DNA from 4 places in the Bacteroides celer genome. Region 4 is predicted to be linked to each of the others. Evidence: riboswitches for the same ligand, from Rfam matches in the RefSeq annotation. Region 4 holds a riboswitch; each other region holds the start of a gene.
The links. A riboswitch is a leader RNA that binds a small molecule or an ion and turns the genes downstream of it on or off. The one in region 4 is predicted to bind cobalamin.
Positions count from the first base shown of each region.

Region 1: another riboswitch for cobalamin. It lies ahead of CJF29_RS04650 (TonB-dependent receptor); the one in region 4 lies ahead of accC (acetyl-CoA carboxylase biotin carboxylase subunit).
Region 2: another riboswitch for cobalamin. It lies ahead of CJF29_RS16025 (TonB-dependent receptor plug domain-containing protein); the one in region 4 lies ahead of accC (acetyl-CoA carboxylase biotin carboxylase subunit).
Region 3: another riboswitch for cobalamin. It lies ahead of CJF29_RS04655 (putative transporter); the one in region 4 lies ahead of accC (acetyl-CoA carboxylase biotin carboxylase subunit).

Region 1 covers NZ_CP178209.1:1,253,677-1,256,837, reverse strand. Annotated here, with positions in the region: gene CJF29_RS04655 (putative transporter) at 1-566, shown strand, start outside; cobalamin riboswitch at 698-916, shown strand; gene CJF29_RS04650 (TonB-dependent receptor) at 1,053-3,116, shown strand; gene CJF29_RS04645 (DUF5074 domain-containing protein) at 3,113-3,161, shown strand, end outside.
Region 2 covers NZ_CP178209.1:3,915,273-3,918,433, forward strand. Annotated here, with positions in the region: gene CJF29_RS16020 (DUF5106 domain-containing protein) at 1-304, shown strand, start outside; cobalamin riboswitch at 1,078-1,278, shown strand; gene CJF29_RS16025 (TonB-dependent receptor plug domain-containing protein) at 1,462-3,161, shown strand, end outside.
Region 3 covers NZ_CP178209.1:1,257,157-1,260,317, forward strand. Annotated here, with positions in the region: gene CJF29_RS04655 (putative transporter) at 1-801, opposite strand, end outside; cobalamin riboswitch at 1,015-1,226, opposite strand; gene CJF29_RS04660 (ABC transporter ATP-binding protein) at 1,305-2,060, opposite strand; gene CJF29_RS04665 (FecCD family ABC transporter permease) at 2,057-3,073, opposite strand; gene CJF29_RS04670 (ABC transporter substrate-binding protein) at 3,070-3,161, opposite strand, start outside.
Region 4 covers NZ_CP178209.1:1,502,769-1,505,929, reverse strand. Annotated here, with positions in the region: gene pncB (nicotinate phosphoribosyltransferase) at 1-198, shown strand, start outside; gene CJF29_RS05605 (thioredoxin family protein) at 345-668, opposite strand; gene CJF29_RS05600 (pyridoxamine 5'-phosphate oxidase family protein) at 763-1,245, opposite strand; cobalamin riboswitch at 1,381-1,585, shown strand; gene accC (acetyl-CoA carboxylase biotin carboxylase subunit) at 1,717-3,161, shown strand, end outside.

The DNA.
Region 1 (3,161 bases), 250 kb from region 4:
CCATGAAACGCTTAAATCATCCGAACCTGATTCCTATCTTTATAGGTATCGCTTTAGGATGTATTCTGGGAAGTCTTCCTTTCGCATTTCCCGGAATTCCGCAACCTGTGAAACTAGGATTGGCAGGCGGTCCGCTCATCGTTTCTATCCTGATTAGCCGTTTCGGTCCGAAATACAAGCTGATTACTTATACCACCATGAGTGCCAACCTGATGCTTCGTGAAATCGGTATTTCCATCTTTCTCGCTTGCGTAGGTTTAGGAGCAGGCGAAGGCTTTGTAGACACAGTCATTCATGGCGGAGGATATATATGGGTTGGCTACGGAGTAATCATAACCATCCTGCCACTTCTGATTACGGGATTGATAGGACGGTATTATTGCAAGCTGAATTATTTCACGCTTATCGGAGTTCTGGCTGGTTCTACCACCAATCCGCCGGCATTGGCTTACTCCAATGACCTGACTTCCTGTGATGCGCCTGCCGTCGGCTACGCTACGGTGTATCCGCTCACCATGTTTCTGCGAGTATTGACGGCACAAATATTGATTCTGTCGTTGGGATAACATATTAATATATCCTTTTCCATCCAATTGATCACTAACAAATGGAGAGAATAGGATCAGATGCCGGAATATTTGTTATTGGTCAATGGGATATTTTTTTAGAATAAAACAAACTAATTAATAAAAACTTTCTAACTTTGTGCCGTTAAGGTTTCCTTGAACAACTTTTGCGTTGTTAAGGAATGAAAAGGGAATGCCGTGTAAACCGGCAACAGTACCTGCTGCTGTAAATCTCCGCTCCTTGTAATCAAAGAGCAAAATTGCAACACAAAAGTCACTGGATAGTTTATCTGGGAAGGCGTTGCAAAATGGGATGAGTCAGAAGACCTGCCTTGATGTTCTGATTTACACCTGCGGGATTTCGGGTAGTAGTCAAATAGAAAATAAGCAATTATCTTTTATTTGGTATAATAGCTATATGTCCGTTTGTGTAGATTGAATTCAGATCTGAACAAACGGATTTTTTATACCTATAAAATAAAAGACATGCTTTCTATTCAAGTCCATTCATACAATAAGCATTATATCCATTTACGGTGGATATTATGTTTGATTCTATCTCTATTTACCACATTACCGGCCATTTCCCAGTCCAGGGTTCGGCATCAGACTTCTCTGTCTGATACACTTCTCAAACTCAAAGAAGTTACTATCTACAGCAACCGGATGCAAAAAAAGATGTCTCCTGTACAGATTCTGTCCGGCAAAGAACTTGAGAAGCTCAATGTTTACTCCGTTGCTGATGCTTTGCGCTACTTTTCCGGAGTACAGATAAAAGATTACGGAGGTATTGGAGGACTAAAAACCGTCAATATACGAAGTATGGGCAGTCATCATGTCGGAGTATTTTACGATGGTATTGAATTAGGAAATGCGCAAAATGGAGTCGTCGATCTAGGCCGTTTTTCATTAGATAATATGGAAGTCATTTCACTATATAATGGTCAAAAAAGTGCCATCTTCCAACCTGCCAAAGATTATAGTTCCGCAAGTGCCATATATATGCAGACACGAAAACCCCTATTCAAAGGGGAAAAGAAAAACAATCTGAACATCGGGGTGAAAGGCGGTTCATTCTCTACCATCAATCCGTCACTACTTTGGGAACATCGTTTCAACGAACGAATAAGCAGTTCCATCAGTACGGAGTATATGTATACATCAGGACGATATAAATTCACATACGCCAAGAAAGATGGTTACGACACAACAGCTGTTCGTCAAAATGGAGACGTAAGAATGTTACGTTTGGAGAATGCATTCTTCGGAAAAGTCCCCAAAGGAGAATGGAAAGCCAAAGCATACCTATACAATTCAGAACGAGGATATCCCGGAGCTGCGGTAAGAGAAGAGCCGGGTAAGTTTCGCCATCAGGACCGGCAGTGGGATACCAATCTGTTTGTGCAAGGCTCTTTTCAAAACTATTTTAAGCCTTGGTACAGTCTGCTAGCCAACGGAAAATATGCTTATGACTATCTCCACTATTTATCCGATCCCAGACTGGATGTCACCACCATGTACGTAGACAATCACTACCGACAACAAGAAATCTATGCTTCGGCCGCCCATTTATTCACCATCTATCCCTGGTGGAGTATGTCATTATCCAATGATTTTCAATGGAATACATTACGGGCCGATCTCATAGATTTTGTCTATCCAACCCGTAATACAATCCTGACTTCTGCCGCCACGTCCTTTGATTTCAACCACCTCATGTTGCAGGCGAGCCTGTTATATACTCATGTCGACGACAATACACGTACCAAAGGAGCTAATGCAGGCACCAAAAACAAATACACTCCTTCTGTCATAGCCACCTGGCAACCATTGACCAAGTTCCCTCTGAATGTACGGGCCTTTTATAAAAAAGTCTTTCGCATGCCGACTCTCAATGATTTGTATTATACTTTTATAGGCAATAAGGACTTAAAACCAGAATATACCACCCAATACGATGTGGGTATCACTTTCTCTCACACCTGGAATAACCATTGGCTGAAAAGCCTGGACTTACAAATAGATGGTTACTATAATGAAGTAGATGATAAAATCATTGCCATGCCTACCTCCAACCAGTTCCGTTGGACTATGATTAATCTCGGACATGTGGAAATTCGGGGATTAGACGCAGCCATACGAGGAGAATGGGGCTTCGGAAAGGTGGAACTTAGCACTCTCTTCAATTACACCTATCAAAAGGCACAGGATTTTACCGATCCTACCAGTGAATGGTATGGAGGCCAGATTCCTTATATACCTTGGCATGGAGGTTCCATCATCCTCAATGGAAGTTACCAAACATGGTCCTGTAACTATAGTTTCATTTATACAGGTGAACGTTATGAAGCAGTCGCCAATATCCCGGAGAACTACGCACAGCCCTGGTATACCCACGATTTTTCCCTATCCAAAACTTTTCAATGGGGGAAAACGGGAATACGTGTAACGGCAGAAATTAATAATATCTTCAATCAGCAATATGAAGTAGTGCAATGCTATCCTATGCCCGGTACAAGTTTTAAAATCAAATTAAACGTCATGTTATGAGAATATCTGTTCTATCCATCATTATCTGTTTTGTTCTTCTATCGA
Region 2 (3,161 bases), 2.4 Mb from region 4:
CACAGAAACAATAGATGCCCTGAAAAACGCACCTATCATCAACCGACTTTTGGGACAAAAGAAACTAACAGTCCTCTCTATCTACCCTGACGAAGAGTTGGACGAATGGAGAAAACACCTGAATGAATTCCCCAAAGAATGGATCAACGGATACGACAAGAAATTTGCCATCAAAGAACAACAACTATATGATTTGAAGGCTATCCCCACCCTCTACCTTTTAAACAAGGAAAAGACCGTGCTCCTAAAAGACGCCACCGCACAAGCTATCGAAGAATACTTAACTAATGTTGAACTAGAGTAAAACGATACAAAAATGAGGGTGTTCGGAGAGGGGTGTACAAAGCGCTGAAACGCCCACCAGTAAAGGGGGAAAAGCCAATGAAAACCAGTAGAGTAGAGAAGAGAAGAGTAAAGAAGAGTAAGTAAAAGTATTATTTCTGTTATAAACAACAGCAATAATACTGGGCAGAGAAGATGGCTTTGGATGCTGCCGTTGTCGGTTCGGATCACTTCGTCGGTGCCGTTTCTGTTCCCGTGTCCCTCATGAACTGTTCGTCCGGCAGATGACCGACTTTTGTCTGGTAGGTTGTTGATGCTCGCCCAGTAGGTAACGGACATTCACACGGTAGATAACCTACGTTTGTACGTTAGGTAAATTCTATATTATTTCACGGGCTACCGTTTCAATACTTGTTTGCTAAAGTATCATTTGCTTCAAAACCATACCGAAATGAATTAGTTCAAAACCGTATAGTAAGGAACAAAATAGGTGGATACCGCTGCATCCCCTATAAAAAACGACCAATTATGTTTCAATAAATCTGTTTCATACGTCCAACGTTGGACATAGACAAAGATACTTTTTAAAAGCTAATCTTATGTCAAACAAATAAAAAAGGCGGGCAACTCAATACCCGCCTCTAAAATCCGCTAATTTGGTAAATTTTGTAATAAGTGACAGTCTCATTTACAAAAATACAGAAAATATCGAAGAAAACAAGTTGGTTCTTTCTCTTTCGTATCAGGACGAAAGAAAAAGAATATCCCCCAACTTGGAAAAAACAAATAAACTCCCTATCTTTGTCCCGCATTGGTTTGCGACTCCCTTACGGGGGAAGCAATTAAAAGGGAATCAGGTGTAAATCCTGAACAGTCCCGCTGCTGTAAGTTCCATGCATGTTACAAGCAATTCACTCATTGCCACTGGAGAATAATCTGGGAAGGCGTTTGTAACAGGAATAAGTCAGAAGACCTACCATGCAATTATGTTTCACTGCTTTCGAGGAAAAAGCGTTGAGTCTAATGAACCGGACAAGTCGTCTATCATTTCATTCATCACTCTAATTCAGAGAAAGTGTGTTAAAACGAATAAACTCTGCCAAGTTTATTTATGCGTGTCCGGTCGAAGGGATTTCGCCCGGACACTTTTAAATAGCAACAGACTGAAATAAGGAATAAATGAAAGAGAGAACATTTAAGAAAATGATCTTTGCAGTATTCTGCTGCCAATTCTTATCCATACCACTTTTTGCACAACAGCAAAAGGTAGATACGACACATACATATTCTATTCCTGAAATAACAGTATCAGATATCTATCAGACTCGCGAAGTACGTTCTACCGCTCCCCTGCAAGTATTCTCCAAAGACGCCCTGAAAAACCTGCACGCCTTGCAAGTATCCGACGCAGTGAAACACTTTGCCGGAGTGACCGTAAAAGACTACGGAGGTATTGGCGGACTAAAAACTGTATCCATACGAAGCCTGGGAGCACAACATACCGCTGTTGGCTATGACGGGATCACCCTAACCGATTGCCAAACGGGACAAATCGACATCGGGCGTTTCTCACTCGATAACGTAGACAGACTTTCTCTAAACAACGGACAAAGCGATAACATCTTCCAACCTGCCCGCTTCTTTGCGTCAGCAGGCATCTTGAATATCCAGACACTTACCCCACAGTTCACAAAAGACAAAAAGACCAACATAGCAGGAGCTTTCAAAACAGGTTCCTGGGGATTAGTCAATCCCTCCCTCCTGCTGGAACAACAATTCAATAAAACATGGAGCATGTCAGTCAATGGCGAATGGATGTCTTCTGACGGACATTATCCATATACACTGCGCTATGGAAGTGCAGAAGGAGATCTGTCCTCACGTGAGAAACGGAAGAATACAGATGTACAAACATTCCGTGCTGAAGCCGGACTTTACGGTAACTTCTCCGATAAAGAACAATGGCGGCTGAAAGCCTATTACTTCCAATCCTCCCGGGGACTACCCAAAGCTACCACTTTCTACGACGACCATTCTACCCAACACCTGTGGGATAAAAACACTTTCATACAAAGTCAATACAAGAAAGAATTCAGCCAACAATGGGTATTCCAAACCTCTGCCAAGTGGAATTGGAGCTATCAACGTTACCTAGACCCTGATACAAAGAACTCATTAAAGAAAACAGAAAACAGCTACTACCAGCAAGAATATTACCTTTCCGCTTCTGTACTATACAGACTGTTGAGCAACCTCTCATTCTCTCTTTCCACCGACGGAAGCATCAACACCATGAACGCCGATCTAAACAACTTTGTACACCCCACGCGCTATTCATGGCTAACGGCATTCGCCGGCAAATACGTGAATGACTGGTTAACAATCTCCGCATCCGCATTAGCAACCATTATCAATGAAGATGTAAAGAAAGGCGGCAGTGCCGGCAATCACCGTAAATTAACCCCTTATGTAAGTGCCGCATTCAAACCTTTTCATAATGAAGAATTCCGTGTACGCTTCTTCTATAAAGACATTTTCCGCCTGGCAAGTTTCAACGACTTATATTACGAAGAAGTAGGAAACACACAACTAAAGCCGGAAAAAGCCAAACAATACAACATCGGACTGACATACAACAAAAATGTATGCTCGTTCCTACCCTATTTGTCAGCAACCATCGACGCTTATTATAATAAGGTAACAGATAAAATCATCGCTTATCCTACCAAGAACCTTGCAGTATGGAGCATGAAAAACCTGGGACAAGTTGACATCAAAGGTATTGATGTTACAGGAAGCCTCTCCCTCCAACCCGGGGAAAAAATCCGCATAAACCTCTCGGGCAACTATACATACCAACGAGCATTAGACGTTACCCC
Region 3 (3,161 bases), 250 kb from region 4:
CCCTACATGTAGAATTGTTTCGGAATTGACCAATTCGGTTTCTCCACCCTCGCGGTGTTTGATGCGGGAAATGACAAACTTACGGTTCAGTAACGGGCGGAGTTCTTTAATCCTGATGCCATCTACCGATTCGTTTCTCACTTCAATGGAGATAGGGCGTACGGTAAGTTCCTGGAGATGTCCCAGACCGACTTCTGCTTCTTTTTCTTCTTGAGCAGTATTGATGCGAAGGAGATATTTCAAAGCAAGCAGGGAAAGGATGATACCTACTACACCCAGCGGATAGCTGACAGCATATCCTAAAGCAATTTCGGGAGCATCTATGCCATTCAAATCACTGTTGGCCTGTTGTGCGGCTCCCAGTCCCGGAGTATTGGTGACGGCTCCGGACAAAATACCTACCATTGTGGTAATCGGAGTTCTGGTGGTGAAGTGCAGGATAATAGTAATGGTTACTCCTAATACTACTACGAGCATAGCTAGCATATTCAGGGTAAAGCCCCCCTTTTTGAATGCTGAAAAAAAGCCGGGTCCTACCTGCAAACCAATTGAGTAAACAAACAGAATCAATCCGAATTCTTTTAGAAAGTGGAGCAGGTGTTCGTCCAGATTCATGTTGAAATGACCGAATACGATTCCGACAAAGAGTATCCAGGTAACTCCCAGAGATACTCCCCGCACTTTGATTTTTGCAAGGATGATTCCAAACGCTATGGTTAGTGACAGAATCAGTACGGAGTGTGCCACTCCGCCGCCCCAAAGATTGGGGTAACCTTCAAATAAATTTCTTAGAACTTCCATTGTGATTATTATATGATGATATTTAGTTTAGCTAAAAGTACCCCCGGAGAAATCACTTCTGCGGGGATACGCACACATTGAGCATGACGGTCTAATGCCGTCCTTTTGATATTTTAGCTAGAGAGAATTTATCCTCCTTCAATCATTTCCGATGTCATGACTACTCGATTCTTTTTTTACAGTCTGCCGTTTTCCTATCCCACGAGTAAAAACAACTATAAAGGTATGAATGGCAGGTCTTCTGACTGACTCCCTTCCTGATGCCTTCCCGACCTTGACTATCGATACCTGGTCAGTGGTAAAAGTAAATATCAAGAAGTTGAATGGAGTTTCACAGCAGCGGGACTGTCCGGGATTTACACCCGATTCCCTTTTAATTCAGATAGTTGATATGGCTATCTGAAACCAATTCGGGGCAAAGATAGCGAATTTATATAGGAACCCAAATGAATGCTACCTATTTATTTTATACACAGTCTGATTCTTGTCGGATATCTGTTTGTTTATTTGATGCGTACTCTCATCTCCTGCACATCAAACGTGACGGATTCATTTCGGAAAAGTCTTTCTATATGTCCGCTGGCCACCATTTCCGGAGTAGGCAGCGTGTACATCTGCGGATTATCTATGAGCATGATGGAGTCGCAAAGCGATAAGGCGATGTCGAGGTCATGAGTGGAGAATAAGACACATTTTTTTTCTTCCTGTGCCAGTTTCTTTAAAAGCAAACAGAGCTCGTAGCGGTTAGGTAAGTCCAGGAAGGCGGTCGGTTCATCAAGCAGGATGACGGGAGTATCCTGTGCAAGAGCACGGGCAATCATAATTCGCTGACATTCGCCATCGGACATTTTATCCATTGTCTTTTCTGCATAACCGGACATACCGACTAGCTGCATAGCGTCATCCACCCGCTTTTGGTCTTCCGGTTGCAGTTGGCCGATCCAGTTGGTATAGGGAGCACGCCCTAAAGCTACTACATCTTTACAGCGGAGATTAGCGATACGTACTTTATCGGTGGTGACAAAGCTTATATTCCGGGCTAATTTTTCCGGTTTCAATGATGCTATGTTTTTTCCTTGCAGAGTAATCTCTCCTGATTGAGGCTTTCCCAGCCCCATCATAGCACGGAGCAGGGTGCTCTTTCCCGTTCCGTTACGTCCTAACAGGGCAACGAGTTGTCCGCCTGTGATTCGGGCATTTACCGTTTCCAACAGCGTGCGCTGTCCATATCCTAATGTCAGTTCTTTAAGTTCTATCATTTGAATCTACGCAAGTTTTTAGCAATTACCCATAAAATAACCGGAACACCTAGCAAGGCGGTGATGCAGTTAACCGGAAGTAGGAACTTCTTGGCGATGATGTCGCAGAGAAGCATGCTGATAAGCCCTGTCAGCATGGTGCCGGGGACCAGTATCCGGTGGTCGGCATTGTTGAATAGCAGTCGTGTGACATGCGGTACTGCCAGGCCGATAAATCCTACCGGACCACAGAAAGCGGTGACCGTTCCTGTCAGCAGTGCGGTAGAAACGAAGATGAACGTGCGTGAACGTTTAATGTTCATTCCCATCGTTCGTGCATAATTCTCACCGAGCAGTAACAGGTTCAGCGATTTGATACAGGCTACGGAAATTAGTAAACCGATACATAACATCGGTATCATAATTCCCAGTTGGGTGACTGTGATGTGGCTAAGAGATCCCATTGACCAGAGTGTGAACATTTTCAGTTGTTCGGCAGAACTTAGGTATTGGAGTATCTGAATGATAGCGCCTGCTACGTAGCCTATCATAACTCCCATAATCAGCACACCGAGAATGTTTTTTACTTTCCGGCTGATAATGGCTACTCCCAATAAGATTATGGCAGTTCCTATCCAGCCCGAACCTACGATACCCAGCGACTGAAGAATTGGAAACTCCGCCCATCCAAGTAATGGAGCACCTAGTATGAACAGAGCTACGCCCAGTCCTGCACCGGAACTTACTCCCAGCAGGTAAGGATCTGCCAACGGATTCTGGAATACTGTTTGCATCTGTAAACCGCTAACGGAGAGTGCTATTCCTATCAAAGCCGCTACCACTACCCGTATGAAACGGATAGAAAGGAGAATATTCCGTGTCATTTCGTCACATTCGCCTCCGGTGAGTACAGCCCATACCTTGGTGATAGGAATATATGTATCTCCCGTTGCCATGTCTATCAGTAATAACAGTATGGTAACTATACCCAGTGTAATGAATAAAAAGGGAGTACGTTTATCAGGCTGTTTCATTCCAGGTGTCTGTAATAGTAAAGTGAATCGGATACGAGTTCGGGGTGAAAGATATGAATCAGGTCACGCAATACGACGTCGGGACGTA
Region 4 (3,161 bases):
GGAATCGGTACCAACCTTACCAATGATACCGGATTCGAGCCTTCGAACATCGTGATGAAACTGACACAATGTAAGATGAATGTCAATCAGGAATGGAGAGAATGTATCAAACTGTCTGATGATGAAGGAAAACATACCGGCAGTCTTGAAGAGGTACAGGCTTGCCTGTATGAGTTACGACTCAACAGACAGCAATAAAAACAAAGAAAATAAAGAAAAGCAGGAAGTACCTCACCGGAGAATACTTTCTGCTTTTCTTTATGCATATTAGAAGTATGCCAGACAAAGACACACCAACATAGAATCAGCCACGTATATCATTGTGATAAGCTATGCAATAATCGTCAGGATTTGAATCCTTTCACTGCTCTTTCCAGTCTTTCCAAAGGTAATTCGCCGGATTGTCTCCAAAGCTGTTGTCCTTTTCTAAAAAGAATAAAGGTAGGAGTCGACTCAACCGTATAGAAATCTGTAAGGGCAGGTTCCTGGTCGATGTCTACCAATACCACTTCCAATGTTCCCTCCATCAGTTTCTTAAATTCTTCAACAACCGGTTTCATACGTTGGCAATGAGGACACCACGTTGCATAAAACTCTGCCATTACCCAATCACCGTTAGCCAGTTTCTCCTGATTTCTTTCTTCACGAGCTATTTTCTTTTCTTTCATACGAATATCTCCTTTTAATTAATTACTATCAACTTAACAATATCAGGAGAAATATAGTTTAGAAAAGTAGCAAGGTTACACACTAATTAAAGAATCAAACCCGTTTACATTTGCCCGACCAGTTATCAATATCCAGACGAATGATCTCCGTGCGATGGAAAGACTTCTCCGCATACTTCATTCCTACCACTTTATCTTCAGGAGAGAGTTTATCCAACAGCAGTTCAAGCGCCTTCATCCGTTCGGCTTCCGAAAGTCCAGTATGGGCTGTCCCTGTCAGTACAATACTCTCATACCCCGTCGTAAACTTGTCGGGAACAAGATGAGTGGCTCCTACCACACAAAAAGAAACTCTCTCACAAGCAGAGATACAACGCAGTTTCTCCCCTTCGGGTGCACAATGAATATAAATAGAATGAGCACCATCCCACACATAATTGACAGGAATTCCATAACCGCCGCCTCCTACTGCCTGCATCGACAATATTCCGTATTCTGCAGTTTGTAATAAACGAAGAGCTTTTTCTTCTTCCAGCAGACGATCCTGGCGCCTGACGGGTTCATTTAAATATTTCATTTTTACTATATAATTAATGACATTACAAAGATATACAATATTCTTAATCGAAGACAAATCCCCGTTTTAAAGATAAGCATTGCACAAAAATGAAACTTTCGTGCAAAAAAGGAACATCTTATTTAATATTTATTTATCTTTGCCCCCCGAAATGGTTCAGAATCCGTATCCAACGGACGACGATTAATAGGGAATCGGGTGTAAGTCCCGGACAGTCCCGCTGCTGTGAAGCTCTGTTCAATGTCTTATAATTGAACTAGTTTAACGCCACTGATGTTAATCGGGAAGGCAAATAAGACAAGAGTCAGTCAGAAGACCTGCCATTTTGTGTAAGACGCTCCCCTCCTCGTGGGTTAGGAGAAAGAGCATCACTTGTTAAGCCCCAAATCAAAAAAATACTGTTTTTCGTCGGGTGGAGTATGTCCATTAGATAGGAAGACATTAATAAGTATGTACTTAATTGAAAAAAGTATGATAAAAAAAATCTTAGTAGCCAATCGCGGTGAAATTGCCGTAAGGGTGATGCGCTCCTGCCGGGAGATGGAGATAACGAGTATCGCTATCTTTTCCGAAGCAGACCGGACCGCGAAGCACGTGCTTTATGCAGACGAAGCTTATTGCGTAGGGCCGGCAGCATCCAAAGAGAGTTATCTGAATATAGAAAAAATCATCGAAGTGGCGAAAGCAGCTCATGCGGACGCCATCCATCCGGGTTACGGCTTCTTGTCCGAGAATGCTACCTTCGCCCGTCGATGTCAGGAAGAAGGAATCATCTTTATCGGACCTAATCCGGAAACAATGGAAGCCATGGGGGATAAAATTGCTGCCCGTATCAAAATGATCGAGGCGGGAGTACCCGTTGTTCCCGGCACACAAGACAATTTGAAAAGTGTGGAAGAAGCCATAGAACTTTGCAATAAGATCGGATACCCGGTGATGCTGAAAGCTTCTATGGGCGGTGGTGGAAAGGGTATGCGCCTCATCCACAGTGTCGAAGAAGTGAAAGAAGCTTATACCACTGCCAAGAGCGAATCGTTGTCTTCCTTTGGCGATGACACGGTTTATCTGGAGAAGTTCGTTGAAGAGCCTCATCATATCGAGTTCCAGATTCTTGGTGACAAGCATGGAAACGTCATTCATCTGTGCGAACGCGAATGTTCCGTGCAACGCCGTAACCAGAAAATCGTAGAAGAGACTCCTTCGGTTTTCGTCACTCCCGAACTGCGGAAAGACATGGGTGAAAAAGCGGTAGCCGCGGCTAAAGCAGTAAACTACATTGGTGCGGGTACTATCGAATTTCTTGTTGACAAACACCGCAACTATTATTTCCTTGAGATGAACACCCGTTTACAGGTGGAGCATCCGATTACGGAAGAAGTGATTGGGGTAGATTTGGTGAAAGAGCAGATTAAAGTTGCCGACGGACAGGTGCTTCAACTGAAACAAGAAAATATCCAGCAACGCGGACACGCTATTGAGTGTCGTATTTGTGCCGAAGATACAGAAATGAATTTCATGCCGAGCCCGGGTATCATCAAACAGATTACAGAGCCGAACAGTATCGGTGTACGTATCGACAGTTATGTGTACGAGGGATATGAAATTCCAATCTACTACGACCCGATGATCGGCAAACTGATTGTATGGGCTACCAACCGCGAATACGCTATCGAGCGGATGCGCCGCGTACTCCACGAATATAAGTTGACCGGTGTGAAAAACAACATCAGCTATCTGCGTGCCATCATGGACACTCCCGATTTCGTGGAAGGTCACTATGATACAGGATTCATCACCAAGAACGGCGAATATCTGCAACAACGTATCATGCGCACTAGCGAACATTCCGAAAATATTGCTTTGATTGCCGCCTATATGGACTACTTGATGAACCTCGAAGAGAACAACAGCGGTAT